Regions from separate parts of the Mycobacterium kokjensenii genome, predicted to be linked through region 1. Evidence: riboswitches for the same ligand, from Rfam matches in the RefSeq annotation. Region 1 holds a riboswitch; the other holds the start of a gene.
The links. Region 1 has a riboswitch for cobalamin ahead of RCP38_RS14610 (ABC transporter substrate-binding protein). Riboswitches for the same ligand answer to the same signal wherever they lie in the genome.
Positions count from the first base shown of each region.

Region 2: it holds a riboswitch for cobalamin, as region 1 does, so the genes downstream of both, metE (5-methyltetrahydropteroyltriglutamate--homocysteine S-methyltransferase) here and RCP38_RS14610 (ABC transporter substrate-binding protein) in region 1, are expected to answer to the same signal.

Region 1 covers NZ_OY726394.1:3,112,640-3,117,049, forward strand. Annotated here, with positions in the region: gene cobN (cobaltochelatase subunit CobN) at 1-1,449, opposite strand, end outside; cobalamin riboswitch at 1,477-1,622, opposite strand; cobalamin riboswitch at 1,626-1,816, shown strand; gene RCP38_RS14610 (ABC transporter substrate-binding protein) at 1,854-3,044, shown strand; gene RCP38_RS14615 (iron ABC transporter permease) at 3,041-4,081, shown strand; gene RCP38_RS14620 (ATP-binding cassette domain-containing protein) at 4,078-4,410, shown strand, end outside.
Region 2 covers NZ_OY726394.1:1,086,462-1,090,871, forward strand. Annotated here, with positions in the region: gene RCP38_RS05135 (mycobacterial-type methylenetetrahydrofolate reductase) at 1-52, opposite strand, end outside; gene metE (5-methyltetrahydropteroyltriglutamate--homocysteine S-methyltransferase) at 143-2,437, opposite strand; cobalamin riboswitch at 2,570-2,773, opposite strand; gene RCP38_RS05145 (SDR family oxidoreductase) at 2,841-3,491, opposite strand; gene RCP38_RS05150 (thiolase family protein) at 3,595-4,410, shown strand, end outside.

The DNA of each region.
Region 1 (4,410 bases):
GTTCTCCCCGAATCCGCGGGGCGGCTGGATCATCAGCACGACGTTGCCGGATTGCAGTGCCGCCAGCACGATGTCACCGGCATCGTTGACGAACAACTTCCCCGGCGCCGGCCCCCACGCGGTGGCCATGGCGTCACGCAGGTCGTCGGGCAGCTCCGCGGTCCACTGCGCGTACTGCGCGGCGGTGACCCGCACCTGGGCGCCGTCGAGCTGCGCGGCGGACAGCCAGTCCTCGTCCTGGCCACCGGCTTCGATCAGGGTGTGGATCAGCCGGTCGCCGGCCTGGGTCTCATCTGCGACGCCGAGCACCCCGAAGCCGTCCCCGACGTCGTAGCCCTCGGCCGCCAGCCGGTGCAGCAGCCGCACGGCCGACACCGGGGTGTCGAGCCCGACGGCGTTGCCCACCCGGGAATGCTTGGTCGGGTAGGCCGAGAGCACCAGGGCCAGCTTCTTCTGCGCGTTCGGGATGCGGCGCAACACGGCGTGGTTCACCACGACGCCGGCGACCCGGGCGCAGCGTTCGGGGTCGGCGAGGTACTGCGGCAGCCCGTCGTCGTCGATCTCCTTGAAGGAGAACGGGACGGTGATGATCCGGCCGTCGAACTCCGGGATGGCGATCTGGGTGGCCGAGTCCAGCGGGGTGACGCCGTCGTCGTTGGCCTCCCAGTCCGACCGCGACGAGGCCAGACACAGGCCCTGGAACACCGGGATGTCCAGGGCGGCGACCCGTTCGATGTCCCAGGCGCCGTCGTCGTCGCCGGCACCGACGGTGGCGGTGGCGTTCATCGCCCCGCCGGCCGCGAGCATGCAGACCACCACCGCGTCGAGCCCGCCCAGTGCGGCGAACAGTTCGTCGGGCGCGTTGCGCAGCGATGCGGCAAAGATCGGCACGCCGACCGCCCGGCCGGTGGCGTCGATGGCGTCGGCCAGCGCATGCGCGAAGCGCGCGTTGCCGCTGACCTCGTGCGCCCGGTAGTAGAGCACCCCGACCCGCACCGCATCGGGAGCATCGACCGGCGCCCGGTCCGCGAATCCCCACTCCGGGATCACCGCGGGCTCGTCGAAGCCCTCGCCGGTCAGCAGCACCGTGTCGCACAGGAACGCGTGCAGCTGCGCCAGGTTGGCCGGTCCGCCCTCGGCCAGATAGGCGTGTGCCTGGGCGGCCAACCCGATCGGGACCGTGGAGCACTCCATCAGTTCGGCGTTGGGTGCGCGCTCCCCGCCGAGCACCACCAACGGCAGCCCGGTGGCCCGCAGCAGCGTCAGCTCGTCGGCGATCTCCGCCGAGGAGCCCAGGATCCGCAGCACCACCACGTCGACGCCGTCCACCAGTGGGGCGATGTCGTGGCGTGCCGGGTTCCCCAGCCGGTATGCCGCACCGCTGGCCCGCGCGGACAGCAGGTCGGTGTCGGATGTGGACAGCAACGCGATACGGCGTGCCTCGGGCATCGGGCCTCCTCGGGGTTCTCGCCCCTCGTCGTCGGATGACTCGTGGCCGTATCTGGCTTAGAGCACGTAGCGCCGGCGATGCCGGCCCGATGCGCCCCTCACAGTGGCGGAACCGCCCCGGATTCATCTGGGAATTACACCGGGTTCCTGACACCACGAGACGGCCGCCAGCCTAGCCCAGCACGGCGTGCGAGAATATCGCCGGTAAGGCGATGACGATTGAGGAAGCCGGTGGAAATCCGGCGCGGTCCCGCCACTGTCATCGGGGAGCGACCCCCATCAGCCACGGCCCGCCATCTGTGGGGCTGGAAGGCGGGGCGAGCAGTGATCCGAGAGCCAGGAGACTCACGTCAGCGCGTCCTGCGTACCGGGGCGGTGTACCCCGAGGAGGCTGACACACGCCCATGTCGCGTGCGCTGCGGGTAGTACCCGCACTGCTGTTGGCGCTGGCCACAGTCCTGGCCGGCTGCTCCGGCGATCCCTCCTCGCAGACCGCGACCGCGCGGGACGACTGCATCACCGACTTCGACCCCGGCGTCGACTACTTTCCGGACAAGTCGACGCTGACCGAAGCCACCAACTTCAGCCTCGACTACCACCGCAGCTACCAGGTTCTGACCGTGCACCGGCCCTATCACGGCGGCAAACCGGTCTCCTATGTGTTGGTGCGCTGCGGGGCGCCGGCGCCGCAACTGGACGGCGAACTGGCCCACGCCCAACGGGTCACGATCCCGGTCCGCGGCCTGTATTCCGGCTCGACCACCCATCTGGCGATGATCGGCGAACTCGGCCGGGCCGACGTGGTCACCGGGGTGGCCAACCCCGCCGCGGTCGCCGATCCGGCCATCCGCGCCAATATCGATTCCGGGGCCACCGTCGGTTACGCCTCGGGCGGCCAGCTCAACATCGAGAGTGTGCTGGCGGCCGGGCCCGACGTGCTGGTCACCGAGGGCATGGATGATCCCGGGTACCCCAAACTGCGCGAGGCGGGCCTGCCGGTGGTGGCCGACGCCGAATGGCTGGAGACCACTCCGCTGGGCCGGGCCGAGTGGATCAAGATGTTCGCCGCATTGACCGGCACCGAACGGCGGGCCGCGCAGGCCTATGCGTCCGTCCGCGACAGCTACCGGACCCTGGCCGCCCGGGCCGCGGACGCCGACCCCGTCGACGTACTGGTCGGCACCATGTATTCGGGCACCTGGTCGATGCCCACCGGGGACAGCTACTCGGGGCGGCTGGTGGCCGACGCCGGCGGGCGCTATCCGTGGCTGGCGGAGACCGGCGCCGAGAACCTGCAGCTGAACTTCGAATCCGTCTACGCCCGGGCCGGGACCGCGCCGCTGTGGCTGGTGACCGATGACTGGCAGACGCGCGGTGACGCGGTGGCCCGGGACAGTCGTTACGGCGAACTGACCGCGGTGCGCAGCGGGCAGGTCTGGTCGGCGACCAAGGCCATGACGCCCGGCGGCGGCAATCTGTACTGGGAGCGCGGCACCGCGCGACCGGATCTGCTGCTCGGGGACCTGGTGGCGATCCTGCATCCCGACCTGGGCGTCGGGCACGACTTCGAGTTCTACCGGCAGGTGCCGTCGTGAGGTCACGTGCCGCGTGGGTGTTGACCGCGCTGGCCGTCGCGGTGGTGGCGCTGGTCCTGCTGGGGCTGGTGCTGGGCCCGGTGCGGGTGCCGGTGGCCGACACCGTGCGGATACTGCTGGGCGGTGCGGCGTCGGACCCGCGCTGGCAGGTGATCGTGTCGAATATGCGCCTTCCCCGGGTGCTCACCGCACTGGCCGCCGGTGCCGCGCTCGGGGTCGCCGGGCTGCAGCTGCAGACCCTGTTCCGCAACACCCTGGCCGATCCCTACATTCTGGGTGTCAGTTCCGGGGCCAGCCTCGGGGTCGCGGCGGTGGTGCTGTTCGGCGGCGCGGCCGGTGGCGGGTTCACCACCGCGGTGGCCGGTACCGGGCGCGCGGCGGAGGTGGTCGCGGCGGCCGCGGGTGCGGCGGCGATGCTCACCCTGGTGCTGGTGCTGTCCCGGTTCACCCGCTCGGCGGCGACCCTGCTGCTGATCGGGGTGATGATCGGTGCGGCCAGCACGGCACTGGTGAGCCTGGCGATGGTGTACTCCGATCCGCAGCGCGTGCAGCAATATCTGCTGTGGGGCCTCGGTAGTTTCGCCGGCACCGGCTGGGCCGACCTGCGACTGCTGCTGCCGCTGGTGGCTCTCGGGCTGATGACCGCGGCGCTGACCATCCGCCCGCTCAACGCCCTGCTGCTCGGGGAGAGTTACGCGGCCACGATGGGCATCAACGTGCACCGGGCGCGGGTGGTCACGGTCATCTCGGCGTCGTTGCTGGCCGGGGTGACGACCGCGTTCTGCGGGCCGATCGCCTTCCTGGGCCTGGTGGTGCCGCACGTGGCCCGCATCCTGATGGGCACCTCCGATCACCGGGTGGTGGTGCCGGCGGTGATGTTGCTGGGTGCGGCGGCGGCGCTGGGCTGCGGCATCGTCAGCCAGGTGCCGGCCAGTGATCTGGTGGTCCCGATCAACGCGGTCACCGCGCTGGTCGGCGCACCGGTGGTGATCACCGTGCTGTTGCGGGCCCGCCGCGGATCGGGGCTGCCGTCGTGAACCAGCCGACCCCCGCGGTGGAAGTGGCCGATCTGGCGATCGGCTACCGCAGCCGGCGTCGAGCGAAGACGGTGGCGTCCGGGCTGGCCGCCCGGGCCCGCCGCGGCGAGTTGACCGTGCTGATCGGCCCCAACGGGGCGGGCAAGTCCACGTTGATCCGCACCCTGGCCGGGTTGCAGCCCGCCCTGGGCGGGCGGGTACTGCTCGACGGTGCCGACCTGACCGCGCTGCCGCGTGACGAGCTGGCCCGCCGGGTCGCGGTGGTGCTGACCGAGCGGATCGACCCGGGTCTGCTGTCGGCGCGGGAACTGGTGGGGCTGGGCCGGATT
Region 2 (4,410 bases), 2.0 Mb from region 1:
CGCGATCGGTGTTGGGCGGTACCAGTTCCAGTGCGATGGTGTTCAGGGCCACCAGAAACCTCCGATTCGTTGGCGCGCCGAACGTGCACCCACTGCGACATCGGGACGACTTTTTCGCAGTGGGCGCACGTTCGGCGGTGGGTCAGGACGACAGGCCGGCGCGCGCTTCCCTGGCGGCTTCGACCAGATTGGTCAGCGACGCGGTCACCTCGTCGGTCTTGCGGGTCTTGAGGCCGCAGTCCGGGTTGACCCAGAGGCGTTGCGCGGGAACGGCATCCAGTGCCTCCCGCAACGACGCCGTCATCTCCGCGGTGGACGGCACCCGCGGCGAGTGGATGTCGTAGACGCCCGGGCCCACCCCGTTGGAGAACCCGATCGCGTTGAGGTCGTCGAGCACCTCCATGTGCGAGCGGGCCGCTTCGATCGAGGTGACGTCGGCGTCCAGGTCGGCGATCGCCCCGATCACCTCACCGAACTCCGAATAGCACAGGTGGGTGTGGATCTGCGTCGCGTTCGACACCCCCGAGGTGGACATCCGGAACGAACCGACCGCCCAGTCCAGATAGGCCGCCTTGTCGGCGTCGCGCACCGGGAGCAGCTCCCGCAGTGCGGGCTCGTCGACCTGGATCACCGCGATACCGGCGGCTTCCAGATCCACCGTCTCCTCGCGGATCGCCAGCGCCACCTGGTAGGCGGTGTCGGCCAGCGGTTGGTCGTCACGGACGAACGACCAGGCCAGGATGGTGACCGGGCCGGTGAGCATGCCTTTGACCGGCTTGTCGGTCAGCGACTGGGCATAGGTGGCCCACTGGACGGTCATCGGGTGCGGGCGGGTGACGTCACCGAACAGCACCGGCGGGCGCACGCACCGGCTGCCGTAGGACTGCACCCAGCCGTTCGCGGTGGCGAAGAAGCCATCGAGCTGCTCGGCGAAGTACTGCACCATGTCGTTGCGCTCCGGCTCGCCGTGCACCAGCACGTCGAGGCCGAGGTCCTCCTGCAGCTTGACGACGGCGGCGACTTCGGCCTTCATCTGCTCGGTGTACGCCGCCTCGTCGATCTCGCCGGCCACCAGTGCGGCGCGGGCCTTGCGGATCTGCACCGTCTGCGGGAACGAACCGATGGTGGTGGTCGGCAGCGGCGGCAGGTGCAGCCGCTCGTCCTGTGCGGCGCGCCGCTCCTCGGCCGAACCGCGTTGGACACCCGCCCGCGCTATCTCGGCGATCTGTGCGCGCAACGCGGTGTTGTTCAGCCGCGGATCGGACGTGCGGGAGGCGATCGCCGCGTCGGAGGCGGCGACGGCGTCGGCGACGGCTTCGCGGCCCTCCCGCAGCGCTCGGGCCAGGACGGCCACCTCGGTCACCTTCTCGGCGCCGAACGCCAGCCAGCTGCGCAGCGCGTCGTCCAGGCCGGTCTCGGGTTCCAGCGAGTAGGGCACGTGCAGCGTTGAGCACGATGTGGAAACTGCCACGGCGGCCGCACTTCCCGCCGCCGCCGCCAGCTTGTCCAGCGCGGCCCGCAGGTCGGTGCGCCAGATATTGCGGCCGTCGACGACACCGGCGACCAGCGTCTTGGACGACAGCTCCGGCACCGACCCGAGAGCGGCGGCCAGGTCACGCGGGCCGTAGACCAGGTCGACGCCGATCGCCTCGACCGGGGTGCGGGCCAGGGCCGGAAGCCCGGCACCCGGGTCGCCGAAATAGGTGGCCACGAAGATCGACGGTCGCTCGCTCAGCCCGCCCAGGCGGTGATAGACCCGCTCGGCCAGCGCCGGGGCGTCGGCGCAGATGTCGGTCACCAGCACCGGCTCGTCGATCTGCACCCACTGCGCGCCGGCCTTGGCCAGCCTGCCCAGCAGGTCGGCGTAGACCTCGGTGAGCTCGTCGAGCCGGGAGATCGGCGCGGCCGCACCGTCGACGGCCTTGCTCAACAGCAGGAACGTCACCGGCCCGATGATCACCGGGCGCGCCACGTTCCCGCCGAAGCCCTGCTCGGTGGCCTCGGCGAGTTCGGTGAGCACCTTGGCCGGGTTCAGCGCAAACGTGGTGTCCGGGCCGATCTCGGGAACGATGTAGTGGTAGTTGGTGTCGAACCACTTCGTCATCTCCAGCGGCGCGATCTCGGCGTTGCCCCGGGCCGCGGCGAAATAGCGGTCCAACTCGTCGGCGACGCCGGACACCCGAGCCGGGAGAGCCCCCAGCAGTACCGCGGTGTCGAGCATCTGGTCGTAGTAGGAGAACGTGTTCACCGGCACCGAGTCCAGCCCGGCGGCGGTCAACTGCGCCCAGGTGTCGCGGCGCAGGCCGGCGGCGACGTCGGCGAGTTCGTCCCGGCCGATGCGACCGGCCCAGTAGCGTTCGGTGGCGCGCTTGAGTTCGCGGTTGGGGCCGATTCTCGGTGAGCCGAGGACGGTGGCGGTAAAGGGTTGAGCGGTCACGACGTGATCCTTTTTTCAGAGGGTGGGCCAACGCCAGCAGTCGCCCAGCTGATCCGGTCCCGTGCCTATATAAAGCACCATAACCCTCAAAACCAGACGCCTATTCCGCGAGGCGTTGATCCGCCGGACGCGGCGCGCCCGGCACAACAGGCAGGTATTCGGACTCGCAGGCGCGCACCGAGGTGCTCCTAATGGCCGTCGCTTCCCAGTCGGTGGGTCAACCCGTGACCAGTGCTTATGACGGCGGTCGTTCCTGCATACCGCTGCGGGACAGTCCCGGATTCTCACCGGGTTCCCTCTTGCGCGCCGCGGAAAACCGGCTGGGAAATCCACGGCGCGCTCGATGCCGAGGCCGCCCGGAGGTGGCAACGGCAGACCAGTTGCGTTATCGAGGCTACCCGGCTCAGCCCGCGCGCAGGGCCTGCGGGATCGGGGTCGGGCCGTCGTTGAACTCGATGGTGCGGCCGATGGTCGCATCATCCGACAGGCATGCGGCGACCACCTGCGCGACGTTGGCCCGCGACACCTCGCCTTTGCCGGTTCCCGGGCCGACGGCGATCCGCCCGGTCGCCGCCTTGAGCGTGAGCCGGCTCGGTCCCAGCACCGTCCAGTCCAGATCGGTGGCCCGCAGGTGGGCGTCGGCCGCGGCCTTGGCCTGGGCGTAGGGGAAGAACGAATTTCCCTCCGGGACACCGTGATCGGGGCCGGCGCCGAAATAGGAGACCATCACGAAACGGCGCACGCCGGCCTTCGCGGCGGCGTCGACGCAGCGGATGGCGGCGTCGCGGTCGACGGCATAGGTGCGGGCCGGGTTGCCGCCGCCGGCGCCGGCGGAGAACACCACCGCGTCGTGGCCGGCCAGCAGCCCGGCGAGTGCGTCGGTGTCGAGTTGCTCGATGTCGGCGACCAGTGGTTCGGCTCCGGTGGCCGCGACCTCCTCGGCGTGGTCGGGGTTACGGAAGACCGACCTGGCCTGGTTGCCGGTTTCGGTCAAGATCGGGGCGAGCAGCAGGGCGACCTTGCCGTGGCCGCCGACGATCACGATCCGTGCCATGGGTTCGACGGTACGCACCGATCCTGGAGTGACCCCCCTTGACACCCGTCGAGAGCGTCGGTCGACAATCGAGGCAAGAACCCCGAACCTTAAGGAGCACCCCATGGCTGAAGCCGTCATCGTCGAAGCGGTGCGCGCGCCCGTCGGCAAGCGCAACGGTGGACTGTCCGGGGTGCACCCGGCGGAACTGTCCGCCCAGGTGCTCAACGGGCTGGTCGAGCGGGCGGGCGTGGACCCGGCGCTGGTCGACGACGTGATCTGGGGCTGTGTCATGCAGGCCGGCGAGCAGGCCCTCGACATCGGCCGCACCGCCGTGCTCAGCGCGGGCTGGCCGGAGACCGTGCCCGCGGTGACCGTGGACCGCCAGTGCGGATCGAGCCAGCAGTCGGTGCACTTCGCCGCCGCCGGCGTGATCGCCGGGCACTACGACGTCGTCGTCGCCGGCGGTGTGGAGTCGATGTCGCGCACCCCGATGGGCTCCTCGCTGGCCAACGGCGGGCGCCCCTACGGGGAATCCTTCAAGGCCCGCTACAGCCAGACCCCCAACCAGGGCATCGGTGCGGAGATGATGGCCGAGAAGTGGGGCCTGTCCCGTACCGCGCTGGATGAGTTCGCGCTGGCCTCGCACGAGAAGGCCGCCTCGGCACAGGATGCCGGTGCCTTCAAGGACGAGATCGTCTCGATCAAGGACGCCGAGGGCAATCTGGTGAGCGAGGACGAGGGCATCCGTCGCGGCACCACGCTGGAGAAGATGGGCCAGCTCAAGCCGGCCTTCAAAGAGGACGGCGTGATCCACGCCGGTAACTCCAGCCAGATCTCCGACGGCTCGGCGGCGCTGCTGTTCATGTCGGCGGCCAAGGCGCGTGAGCTGGGACTGACCCCGATCGCCCGGGTGCACACCGCCACGCTGGCCGGCGCC